2 regions of the Paraburkholderia suaedae genome follow, and region 2 is predicted to be linked to the other one. Evidence: riboswitches for the same ligand, from Rfam matches in the RefSeq annotation. Region 2 holds a riboswitch; the other holds the start of a gene.
The links. A riboswitch is a leader RNA that binds a small molecule or an ion and turns the genes downstream of it on or off. The one in region 2 is predicted to bind manganese.

Region 1 (5,900 bases), on a different contig from region 2:
CATCTGTTCGAGCAAAAGCGCGCGGCGCTGCTGCCGCGGGGTGGGGGCGCTTATCGAGGCTATCGCGGCGGATGCCCGGTCGGCAGTTTCATCAGGCCTCGCGACTATATGACGGCAATGGAAGGCATCCCGGTGCGTTATATCGCCAAACCGCCTGGCGAAGTGCCCCGTTACATGGATGTCGGCGTGGCCGCGCTTAAAAAAGCGCTGTTGCGGGCGCGCATCAACGTCTACGACGCCGCCACGGTTGAGCTGCTCAGCTGCCTGCAGAACGTCCATGACGTGTTCGGCACGTGGGAGTGGCGCGAGCGCCTCTACTCGATTGCCCGGCAGTTCGGGCTGTCTGCCGAGCGGCTGAAAAGCGCTGCTTAAGGGCTCGAACGCGACTAGCGGCTGCAACGGCCCGGCGGAATCCGGCCGCTCCTTCGCGTGCTGTACTCCGGGCCGCTACGCGCTTCACACCGCAGCCGGCGTTTCGTCTACTGCAGCAGTTGCGACTCGGAACTGGCGCCCGCCACGTATCAGCTTAAGGAAGCACCCAAAAGCAAAACGGCGATGTGGCTTCTTTCGAAGCTCACACCGCCGTTTGGCGTGCAAAAAAGCGTGCTTAATGCAGCTTTTTCGGCAGCATCTGACTGCGCAGGCGCTTGTGCAGGCGCTTCACAGCAGCAGCCTTCTTGCGCTTGCGCGCGGTAGTCGGCTTTTCATACGATTGGCGCTCACGCAGTTCAGCGATCAGGCCATTTTTTTCGATGGCGCGACGAAAGCGGCGAATCGCCACTTCGAACGGCTCATTTTCCTTCAGAAGAATCGTCGTCATGTAATTCCTAACTCAATCACTTGATAGGGTTGATTTGCGTGGCGGCAAACCGCTCACGCGCCGGCCCTCCGGTCGTTTCGATTCATGGCCAGTAACAGGCAAACGCGGGAAAACCCCGGCCAAACCACGAATGAAACGAGAGGCAAAGCGGCCACGGAGGCCGGAAAAGAGAGGTGTAGAGTTCACCGCGGAACGCGGACAGACGTGCTGCACTTGCCGCGCCTGTTGCCGTTTCGCCAACCTTTCATCAATGAAACCATTAACGAAACAGGCAAAGATCTCAATTCACTCCCGATGATATCAGGAAACTGCCCATCCTACCAGGGGTGTAGTGTTTGCACCAGGTCTTCGGCGGCGCTCAGGCGCTCGCCTCGTCCAGTTCGCGGATGTCGTCGCCGGACAGCGTGAGATGGACGGCAGCGGCGAGACTTTCGAGCTGTTCGACCGAGGTCGCACTGGCGATCGGGGCTGTCACGCTCGGGCGGGCAATCAGCCACGCCAGCGCGATCGTAGCCGGCGTACTGCCGTGCCGTTCGGCGACCCGATCAAGCGCGCTCAGGATTCGCAGGCCGCGCCCGTTCAGGTACTTTTCCACCCGGCTGCCGCGCGCCTTGCCAGCCAGATCCGCCTGCGAACGGTACTTGCCCGACAGAAAGCCGCTCGCGAGACTGTAGTACACCACTACGCCGAGCTGATTGGCGAGCGCGACCGGCTCGATATCGCGCTCGTAGTCCGCGCGGTCGTACAGGTTGTACTCCGGCTGCAGGAGCTGATACTCGGGCAGCCCGCGCTGGCGGGACACGGCAAGCGCTGCTTCGATGCGCGCGCCGCTGTAGTTGGAAGCGCCGATCACTCGCACCTTGCCCGCCTCGATCAGCTTCTGATAAGCGCCGAGCGTTTCCGCCAGCGGCGTTTGGCTGTCGTCGTCGTGGGAAAAATAGACGTCGATGTAGTCGGTTTGCAAGCGCCGCAGCGAATCTTCGACCGCTGCCTGGATGTTGGCCGCCGACAAGCCCTTGCGCTGCGGATGCTTCGAAACCTTGGTGGCGAGCACGATCTTGTCGCGTTTGCCGCTTTGCCGGAACCACTTGCCGATGATGCTTTCGGACTCGCCGCCGTGATTGCCGGGGACCCATGCCGAGTAGACGTCGGCGGTGTCGATGAAATCGAGGCCGGCGTCGACGAAGGCATCCAGGATCGAGAATGACGTGGCTTCATCCGCAGTCCAGCCGAAAACATTGCCGCCGAACATGAGCGGCGCAATGCGTAATTCAGACTGACCAATTGTGCGCTTTTGCATGATTTCTCCGCGATCGATAAGCAGCGAGCGAACGTGAATGCGCCGACTCTGGATTGGCTGGATTCGCGGACCGGCCGTGCAACTGACAGCCGCCCGCGACCGTATTCGGCCCATGCGTTGGAATTTTAGCTCGATGTCGCCTGGAGCTCCGGTCATGACCGATTCAGGCACTCGAGCCGGCACGGGCCTCCGCCGTAATGCGCAGTCACACGATTCCGAAGTGCTCAGCGCGTCAACGTGATCACCAGATAAGCGGCGTACAACACGCCGCACAGCAGCAGCGCCCGCACCGATACGCCGCGCTCGCGCACATTGATACGCATCCACGCCGCAGCGGCAAGCGTGATCACGATTCCGGTCATCACCTCGACGCGCGGCGTCCACGGCGTCAGCAGAATACCAATGGCAGGCAGCAGCGTCCCCTGAAACACCATCGCGCCGGTGATGTTGCCGAAGGCCAGCGTGTCCTTGCCACGGCGCACCCACAGAATGCTGTTGACCTTCTCAGGCAACTCTGTCGCGATCGGAATGATCAGCAACGACAGCAGCAGCGGCGACACGCCGAGCGCCTGCGACACGCCGCGCACGCCGTGAATGAACCCTTCCGCGCCCCACACCAGCAATGCGACGGCAAGCGCCAGTTGCAGCATGATGGTTGCGAGATGGGTCGGCACGCCGACGCGCGAGAGCAGCAGCTTGCCGGGCGCTTCGGTGCCATGCCCCGCGTCGACGAGCTGGCCCGACGCGCGGAACGTCGTCACCACATAGGTGACGTAGACACCCACCAGCGCGACGCTAAACATCGCGCGAACGATGAGCTGCTCGTGCGGCACATACATCGCCGCGGCCGCCAGCAGAAACGCGCACAGGAAGTAGTTCAGATCGCGGGTGAAACCCGTACGCTCGGGCGCGATCCAGCCTTTGAGGCCGCGTGCGCGAACAGTGGCGAGGGTCATTAGAAACGTCGAGAGCGTGGAGAGCATCAGCGGCGCACCGAGAATCGCACCGACACCGATTTCCTGATTCACCCCGCTATCGGTCGTCCCGCTCGCTATTGCGAGCAGCGGCACGAGGGTCTCGGGAAGCGCCGTGCCGACCGCCGCGAACAACGAACCTGTCACGCCTTCGGAGATCTTCAGGCGTTCGCCCAGGTGTTCGAGGGCATTGGTAAAGAGTTCGGCCGCCACGAGGATGGCGAACAGCATCATGGCGAGTTCGAACAGCAGACCCGTCATACACGGCCCCCGGCATACGGAGAGAACGGTCGGGGCGGCGACGGGTCGCTCGGGAAGACGGGCAGGGCACAAAGGTAGTTCACAGCGCAACTCCGTGGCCGGACGCAAGTACGAACCTATGACGCACCGTCACCCGTCCGGCCAGAACGAAGCAGTACGCCAATGGTCTCGCCAAACCGCTCCGGTGGAACGCGCCACGGCCTGCAGGCCAGGTATGTTGACGCGCTCATCCTTCAATGGATGAAGGAAGGCTACTCCCCAATGACGAGGGGATTCTAATGGCACGTGTGGCTTTCAACAAGCTTTTGCGGGCTTGGTGGGAGATTACGGCAATCGAACAATGAGCGAGCAGTCAACGAGCGAAGATGCAATTCCAGAGGCTCTCGTACTTCTGGACCTGATGCTTGGCAATCATCTCAAAGCCGACTCGGCGCAACATGCTGCCCAACTCATCCAGTCGCGAGTCTTCAATCTCGATGAACACCTCTTTGCATCCGCGCAGCGATTCGATCGCACCATTGATGGCGGGTACTTCGTGACCGTCGACGTCGATCTTGACGTACTCGGGCTTGGGCAGCCCAAGCTGGGTAACCCACTTGTCGAAGTGCACGAGCTGGATAGCATGCACGTGTTGGGGGACAAAAGCCTCACCAAACACTGCCAGCGGGGCATCAACGATCTTCTCGTGCGTGCCCAGTTCCATTCTGTGAATGTACAGTTTGCCCGCTGCAAACCGGTCCGACACCGCCACATTGAACGCCGAAATGTCGATGTCGTCGCTGCGATTGAGAAAGGCGTTCCAGGACAGCAGGAAATAGTTCGAGGGATCTGGCTCGATGGCAATGACGCTGAGGTTTCGTTTGGCCGCATAGAGCGCGAATATCCCGTTGCTGGCGCCAAAATCGTAATACACGGAAGACTTCGGGATGCGGTCGATCCAGTCGAGCAGTTCCGGCTCGATCTGTTCCATGCCGGCGGCCATCCATAGAAGCCTTTTGTTGAGTGCAAGCCACCGAAGGCTCAGGCCGCGAACCACAGTTTCGTAGCTGTGTTTGCCCAGATCGAATGCCTCTGCCTGCGCCAAAACTTCCCGGCTCACCAGGCTTTCAACGGGAACATGCTTCCAGGGTTTCATTGATTCAATGCCTTAGGGGAAATGCATTTCGATTTTGCACGACGACTAATGTCCCCGGCGCGCGTCAAAGCCGTCATTGATCGTTCGTGCGCGATTCAACGGAGATATCAGCAATTTTACAGAGCGGTGACCGTTCTTAAACTGCGAGAAGGTGGTGTAACAGCTGACAATTCGGTGCTACTTTCCCATCGCAACGGTTGGTCATCGATCGACAGCCTCGTATAACGTTGCTCGCAAACGCCGGCAGCAATCCGCCCAAGACCACCGTACATCGACGCCGCACCGGCTTTTTCACGCGATAACCTTGCCGCCTCGATAGGCGGCTACAGTGGTCTTCGATTGATCATGTCCGGTCGTTGTCGGGCCACTCCCGTCGTCTCGCGGAGGAAGCCAGCGCTCAGTGGAATGTCTGTGCGATATCGGCTGCATCAGGCCGTGTGCTGGATTGGCTGCGCGACGAATGACTTACTGTGGACCGGCGAGGTAGACCTGCCGATCGACGGTAGTTCGGTACGCACTGACGAAATTGCGGCGCTCCCACTCCCTGCAGTCGAAATCATCGAAGCGGCAGGACAGCGACAGCTTCCAGTCGCTGCCGGGCGATGTTCTGGTTCGGTGAACGAGGAACGGCGACATAAAGAGGATCTGCCCGGCTTCGATCTCCACATCCCGGAAGCCGTCAATCTCCTGCTGGTCCAGCACATATCCGGAATCCGTCTGCCTGCCCGGCCAAAGGCCGCGCAGATGACTGCCCGGAATAATGCGCAAGCCGGGACCGCTCTGCCCGATGTCGGTAATCGAGGTCCACGCGATCACGCCTCTCGTCGACGTGCCCATGCTAGGCCAGTCCTGATGATATGGGAGTCCGTAGCTGTTGCCCGTCGCATCGCTTGCCGTGTAGTGCGTGACGATGGGACCGGTTTGCACCGGGTGATCCATTTTCAGGGCATTGTTCAGCATCCCCACGATATCCGCAGAGCAAAAGAAACGCTTCACCGCCATGTCTTCGGCGAGCAGTTTGATGATGTTGCGATTGTGCGGCGGATCATCGCGGAACCGGACCAGGAACCGGGTTTCGAACTTGGCCCGAATCGATCGCATCGACGCCTGCAGGTCGGCTGAGGATGCAACCACGAAGCCGTGCTTCTCGAAGTTTCCGGCGATAATCTGCATTTCGCTCCCCATCTATTCTTCGCGAATGGCCTCGGCATATCCGAAGCCGCTGGCCCCGAAGCCGTTGCCGTTGTAGAAGAGGTACAAATGGCCACCCACGCCGACGACTTCCGGATAGGCGACCATGAACGAATCCCAGCCGGTCGCGCTAATGTCGATCCCCGCGCGCTGGTCCAATCGGCGCCATTCAATGCCGTCGGAAGACTCCGCGTAGCCGATTCGATAACTGCGATCCCG
Region 2 (5,900 bases):
CGCGACAATTGCGCGGGCGTCGAAACGACCACCGTCGCGCCGCATTGCTCGATGCGGCTTTGCAGATGCAGCGGATCGACGCTGATCGCACGATCGAATGGGCGGCCGGCGGCGAGCGGCCACAGCACGCGAAACAGCAAGCCATAGATGTGGTGATGCGGCACGCTCGCGAGCATCGTCGCGTCGCCGAGCAGCGCGCCCCATTGCTGTTCGAGCGTGCGCACTTCGGCGTCGAATTGCGCGAGCGTCTTGTGGATCGGCTTCGGGCGGCCGCTGCTGCCGGACGTGTAGAGCGTGAGCGGAGTATGCGGGTCGATGGTGCGGGTGCGGCGTGCCGCATGGGCAGCCGCGGAGTCCGCGCTCGCCGCGCTCGCACCAGGGGTGAACGGGGGCAGGTCTGCGTCGGTCAGCATCGTGTCGTACGCGTCGGCGAGATCGGCCAGATAGCCTGGCGTCGCGTTGGCCGGCAGCACCGGCTCCTTGCCGCACGCGAACAGCGCGAACAGCGCGCACGCGAAATCGAACGGATCGTCGATGCACAACGCGCAGCGCCGCCCCGTGCGGGCTTGCAGCAGCGCGAGCAGCGCGGCGACGCGCGCGCGGAACGCCGTGCGATCGAGCACCGCGCTACCGTCGCGGCATACCGGCGCGGCGGCGCCTTCAACAGCCAACAACACATCATGCAGCGCGATCATGCCGCCCCCGAACGCGCGGCGCGCGGCAGCACCACCAGATACCGCCAAATGACCTCGGCCACCAGCAACACGCCGATCAGCCCATACGCGATCGCGCCGTTATACAGCGACCAGCTCGGGCGGCTCCAGTACAAGGCCGTATACGCGGAAAACGCGCCGTTCATCACGAAGAAAGCGCACCACACCTGGGTGACTCGCCGCGTATGGCGCACCGCGCCGGGCGGCAATGCCGCGTTGCCGAGGCGCGCGAATCTTTCGATCATGGACGGCCCGCGCACGAGCGTCGCACCGAACGCGATCAGCAATCCGAGATTGACGAGCGACGGATAGAGCCGCAACAACAGCTCACTGTCGGTGACGACGATCGCCGCCGACGCGCAGCTCAGCATGCCCGCCACGCTCCACTCGAGCGCGGACAGGCGTCGCAGCGAAGCCGCGAACGGACCGCCGCCGGCCCAGCGTTGCAGCCACAAAACGGCAAACAGCATGCCGCCGACGACGCGCGGCGTGTCCCAGCGCCACGCGCACAGAATCAGCGCGGGATAGGCGAGCTTCAACAGCGCCTGTACGATCAGCTTGCCGCGGTGGCGCTCATGCTGCGGCGCGGTTGCGGCCGCTTCGGGCGTCGCAGCCGGCAGTGGCGAGCGCGCAACCGGCATCAGCCTTCGGCCGCCAGCAAGGACTCGACCGCGCCGATCACGTCGCCCACGGTGCGTACCGATTTGAACTCTTCCGGCTTGATGCGGCGGCCGGTCATTTCCTGCAACTTGATCGCGAGGTCGACCGCGTCGATGCTGTCGAGGTCGAGGTCTTCGAACAGATGCGCGTCGGGCGTGACCCGCTCAGGCTCGATCGCGAAGGTCTCTTTGAAGATGGCGCGGATGCGTTCAAGAATCTCTGCGTCGGACACGGCTTATTCCCCCTTCTTGGTGGTTTCGTGCGCAGCATGGGCAGCTTCGCGCTGACTCTCGACCAGCGCAGCCAGCGTGCTGATGGAGCGGAAGTGTTCGCGCGTGCGTTCGTCGTTTGCCGCGATGGTCAGTTGATAGTGTTTGCGCAGCACGATGCCGATCTCGAGCGCGTCGATGGAATCGAGACCGATGCCGTCGGTATCGAACAACGGTGCGTCGTCGTCGATATCGGCCGGGGTCAGGTCTTCCAGATCGAGGGCTTCGATCAGAAGCTGTTTGATTTCAAGTTTTAAAGAATCCATAGTCGAACAGGTGCCGGGTAATGTGGGCTTCGATGGCGCTCGTCACGCTGCGCGCCGCGAGAGCCGGTATCGTGTGGTGCGCCGCAAGCTGCTCGACGCCGAGCGGCGCGAGCACGCTCACGCGCATGCGGAACGCGCGCGCCGGCACGTCGTACCAGCGCATCTGCTTCGTGAACGCGGGCGGGTCGCAATCCATCAGTACGGGCACGATCGGCGCGCCGGCCTTCAACGCCATGTGCGCGAAGCCCCGCGAAAACGCGTGCAGCCGGTTCGGCGCCGGACTGCGCCTGCCCTCGGGAAAAATGATCATGGTGTAGCCGGCCGCCAGTTGCCGGACGCCAGCCTCGACCAGATCGGCGGGGTCCGCATTGCTCACGTATTCCGCCGCGCGCACGATGCCCCAGAAACACGGGTTGCTCCAGTGCGCGTTTTTCACGACGCAACAGGCGCGCGGCGCGAGCGACAACAGCACCATCACGTCGAGGTAGGTCGGGTGATTGGCGACCACGATCGCCGGGATGCCCGCGCGCAATGCGTCCGCGCCCGACACCTCGAGTTCCATCACGCCGACGCGCCGCAGCATCGCGACCAGCGCGCGGAAAAACCAGTGGATCACCGTCGTCACCGCCCGCTGCCGCGACGCGCGATGCGGCCACAGCCATGCGAGCGGGAACACCAGCACGGAAAACAGCACGCCGCACACGCCGAACATCGCGAAGGCCATGCCGGTGGCGCAGAAACGCCAGAGGTAATCAAGCCGCGCGGACACGCCAGCTCCATTGCCAAACAGTGCCCGCACCTTGCCAACACGCGGACTGGCCGGTTTGCAGACAGTGCAGCAGCGCCTCGCTCTGCGTCGCGAAACTGGCTGACGTGGGCGCGGCATTCGCGCGGATGCCGGTGCCGGCGCTGCTGCCGGCGACGATGCCCTCAGCGGTCGCACCGGGAGCGCCGGCTTGAATGGCGTCGCCGGTTTGCGTCGACGGCTCTTGACCGGCGCGGCTGACGGTGCACACCATCTGCCCGGCTGACGCCTCGCTGTCGAGCAGAACGGCGATCGCACCGCCCTGCACTTCATCTTCGATGGTGCCGTAAGCGGGATCGGCCGGTTCGTCCGCGTACACCAGCAACACGGGCGACGCGGACTGCGTCGCGTATTGCGCGTGCGCTTCGAGCAAGCCGTAGCCAAGCGTTTCGGCGCCGGCCGAAATCGCGCTCGCCGCCGAGCGGTCGCCCCGGGCGATGCCGAAGATGCCCGTCATCGCGTTCAACACCGACAGGCTGAAAGCCGTCGGCGAGACGGGCTGCGCGGCGCTGATGCTGCGCAGGATGTCGGTCGTGCGGCGCAATTCCCCATGACGCGAAGCGAACACGACGCGCACGTGGGCGCCGGCGACGCAGTCGTACGCGACCTTCAGCGCAGCCTTGGACAGCGTGCTCAGACGACGCCGGACGATCGGCTCGATAAAGCCGATATCGGGTGCGGCAGATGCGGCGGCCGGGCAGCTAGACCAGCGACCGACCGGAATGGTCCAGTGCAGATCGGGCATATGGGTGTTCGCGCGTGGAAAAACGGGGAGAGGCTCAGGCCCCTGACGGAACACATTCTTCGCGGCGTGCGCTAGCCGAGCGGGTTGGCGATCTCCGGCCGCGGGACAATGCAGTCCGCCAACGGGGAATTCAGCGGTTTATCGGCACTCGCCCAATGAATGTTTAGCGCACAGACAATGATCCGACGAAACGTCAAAAACACTATTGTCGGCGGAATCATACTGAACATTCCGGAATAAATCAGCCAAAAGACGTATCCATCTGTATCCGTATCGGCGGAGCGACGGATTGTCAAACGAAGGCGCGCGCCGGTTGACATGCGCCGAGCGCGTGCCTGGCTCTGCGCGGATATTCCAATCGATCTCCCGCCAGTAAGGCTGAGCCGATATCAACGCCGGCGCTGCTTCGCTCGCATGCATCAGGCATGGTTCGCATCATCCGGCCCTCGCCGCGCGCGTCGCCCCGCGGTCCACTGCAAGCAACCGCCGCACGGCCCTGTTGGGATTGAGGCCACCCCTGCCTGCTATACTCCGTCCCTCATTGGGGAGTAGCCGCCCCGCGCAATGTCCGCACCTGTGTGCCGGGTGCGTCGCACATGCGTTCGCGGGGGCGCCTGTCGACAGACTTGGCCGTCACGGCCATGGCAGCCGCAGCCTCGAGCCTGGCGAGACCGATGATCCACACGCGCCGCAACAGGGCCCGGCGTGTCGTGGGTCGTCGCTCGTTCATGGCAGGCCCGGATAAATCAAACCATCGTGAATCAAGCGTTCCTCATTTCGACCGGAGCCGTCGCGCTGGCCGAAATCGGCGACAAAACGCAGCTTCTGTCGCTCGTTCTCGCCGCCCGCTACCGCAAGCCTGTGCCGATCATTCTCGGCGTGCTGACCGCCACGCTGGTCAATCACGCTTGCGCGGGCGCGCTCGGCGCGTGGCTCGGCTCGCTGCTCACACCCACCGTGATGCGTTGGGCGCTCGCGGCATCGTTCATCGGCATGGGTCTGTGGATCCTCGTGCCGGACAAGCTCGACGACGATGAAGCCAACACCAGCCGCACGCATTTGGGCGTATTCGGTACGACCATGGTGACGTTTTTCATCGCGGAAATGGGCGACAAGACGCAGATCGCCACCGTCGCGCTCGCCGCCCGCTTTCACGATTTCTTCGGCGTCGTGGCCGGCACCACGCTCGGCATGATGATCGCGAACGTTCCCGCAATCCTGCTGGGCGACCGCTTCGCTCACCGGCTGCCGACGAAACTCGTGCACGGCATCGCCGCCGTCATGTTCGTGGTCCTGGGAACGATGGCGCTGTTCGGGGTCGGGGTTTGAGCGACTTTCAGGTTGTGTGCTTGCAGTCGCCGCTGTTCACGAAAGCTACGATGTAAGCGTGGCCCGGCGGGTCGCGCGTGCCAGGCCGTTCTTTTGCAAGCCGTAATGGGGCGACAGTGAGCGGCGACACCCAAGGGCGACACTCAGCGGCAACGCGAGGGGCAACACCCAGGGGGCACGCGCCGCTAAAGCGCCCGGTAAAGCGCCCATGGTTCAGCGCACAACCCTACTCCGCGACTTTCGCTCCGGACGCTGGCGCCGGAGCCGGCGCCGCCCCACTGCCAGCGGTCTCGTGTCCCGCGCTGCTGTTCAGGTCGAGCGGAAGCTTGACCGTACGCACGGCGCCGTTGCCGAGCGGAAAATCGGCCAGTGCGCTGCGGGCCAGATACGGCATCGCGCGGACCAGCGACGACTCGCCGCCCGAATTGCGCGCCGTCACGTTATAGACCTCCTTACCCGTCGCGTGCTCGGTGATCCGCACGCCCAACACATGCGTGAAAATCGGATAGCTCTGGTTCACATACCCGCTCGGATACGGACCCCAAGGTCCCCACGGATCGAACGGCCGGCCCCAGTAAGGCCCTGGCCACGGGTTGTAGTACACGGGTTCTGCGACGGTCACGATATCCGAGCGCATCCCATACGCTAGTCCGACCAGATAGCGCGCGTGCGCGCTGTCGACTTCGCGGAACCCATGCAGCGCGAGTTCCCCGGCAACGATGCGCTCGTACGTGGACAGTTCGAGATCGTTCTGCGCAGCCGGCAGCCGCGTAAACACATAGGTGCGGGTGGCGTCGTTGCCGCTCCAGTCGGAAAACGCCGTGACCTGGGTGGTCACGTACGTCGTGCAGCCGGACAGCAGCACCGTCAGCGCCGCCAGCAGCAATGCGGCGCGACGGGTCCATTGATGGATGTTCATGGTCTGCCTCGTGATGCCTCAAGGTTGCCCGTTTTTGTCACTTGCGACCGGGTTCGTTTGCCACGCGGCCTCGTATCGTCTGTTGGTGCGAAGGCGCCCGATATTACGCTGACCTGGCCGGCGGGTACAAAGTTCGCTCCGCAGGATTGCCCGAGGCTTTGTACAATGGCTCGTCAAGCCCGGCTCGCGTGCCC

Region 1: linked by a shared signal. The riboswitch ahead of ABQJ48_RS06120 (sodium:calcium antiporter) and the one ahead of ABQJ48_RS03860 (TMEM165/GDT1 family protein) in region 2 are both predicted to bind manganese.

What each region holds. Positions count from the first base shown of each region.
Region 1 covers NZ_JBFOAH010000003.1:130,161-136,060, forward strand. The annotation lists gene ABQJ48_RS06105 (hypothetical protein) at 1-372, shown strand, start outside; gene rpsU (30S ribosomal protein S21) at 608-820, opposite strand; gene ABQJ48_RS06115 (aldo/keto reductase) at 1,179-2,120, opposite strand; gene ABQJ48_RS06120 (sodium:calcium antiporter) at 2,345-3,355, opposite strand; yybP-ykoY riboswitch at 3,453-3,627, opposite strand; gene ABQJ48_RS06125 (FkbM family methyltransferase) at 3,708-4,490, opposite strand; gene ABQJ48_RS06130 (phytanoyl-CoA dioxygenase family protein) at 4,956-5,663, opposite strand; gene ABQJ48_RS06135 (glycoside hydrolase family protein) at 5,676-5,900, opposite strand, start outside.
Region 2 covers NZ_JBFOAH010000002.1:90,401-96,300, reverse strand. The annotation lists gene ABQJ48_RS03890 (ApeI family dehydratase) at 1-695, opposite strand, end outside; gene ABQJ48_RS03885 (COG4648 family protein) at 692-1,354, opposite strand; gene ABQJ48_RS03880 (acyl carrier protein) at 1,354-1,605, opposite strand; gene ABQJ48_RS03875 (phosphopantetheine-binding protein) at 1,609-1,908, opposite strand; gene ABQJ48_RS03870 (lysophospholipid acyltransferase family protein) at 1,889-2,677, opposite strand; gene ABQJ48_RS03865 (beta-ketoacyl synthase chain length factor) at 2,661-3,458, opposite strand; yybP-ykoY riboswitch at 3,990-4,138, shown strand; gene ABQJ48_RS03860 (TMEM165/GDT1 family protein) at 4,215-4,787, shown strand; gene ABQJ48_RS03855 (DUF4136 domain-containing protein) at 5,014-5,706, opposite strand.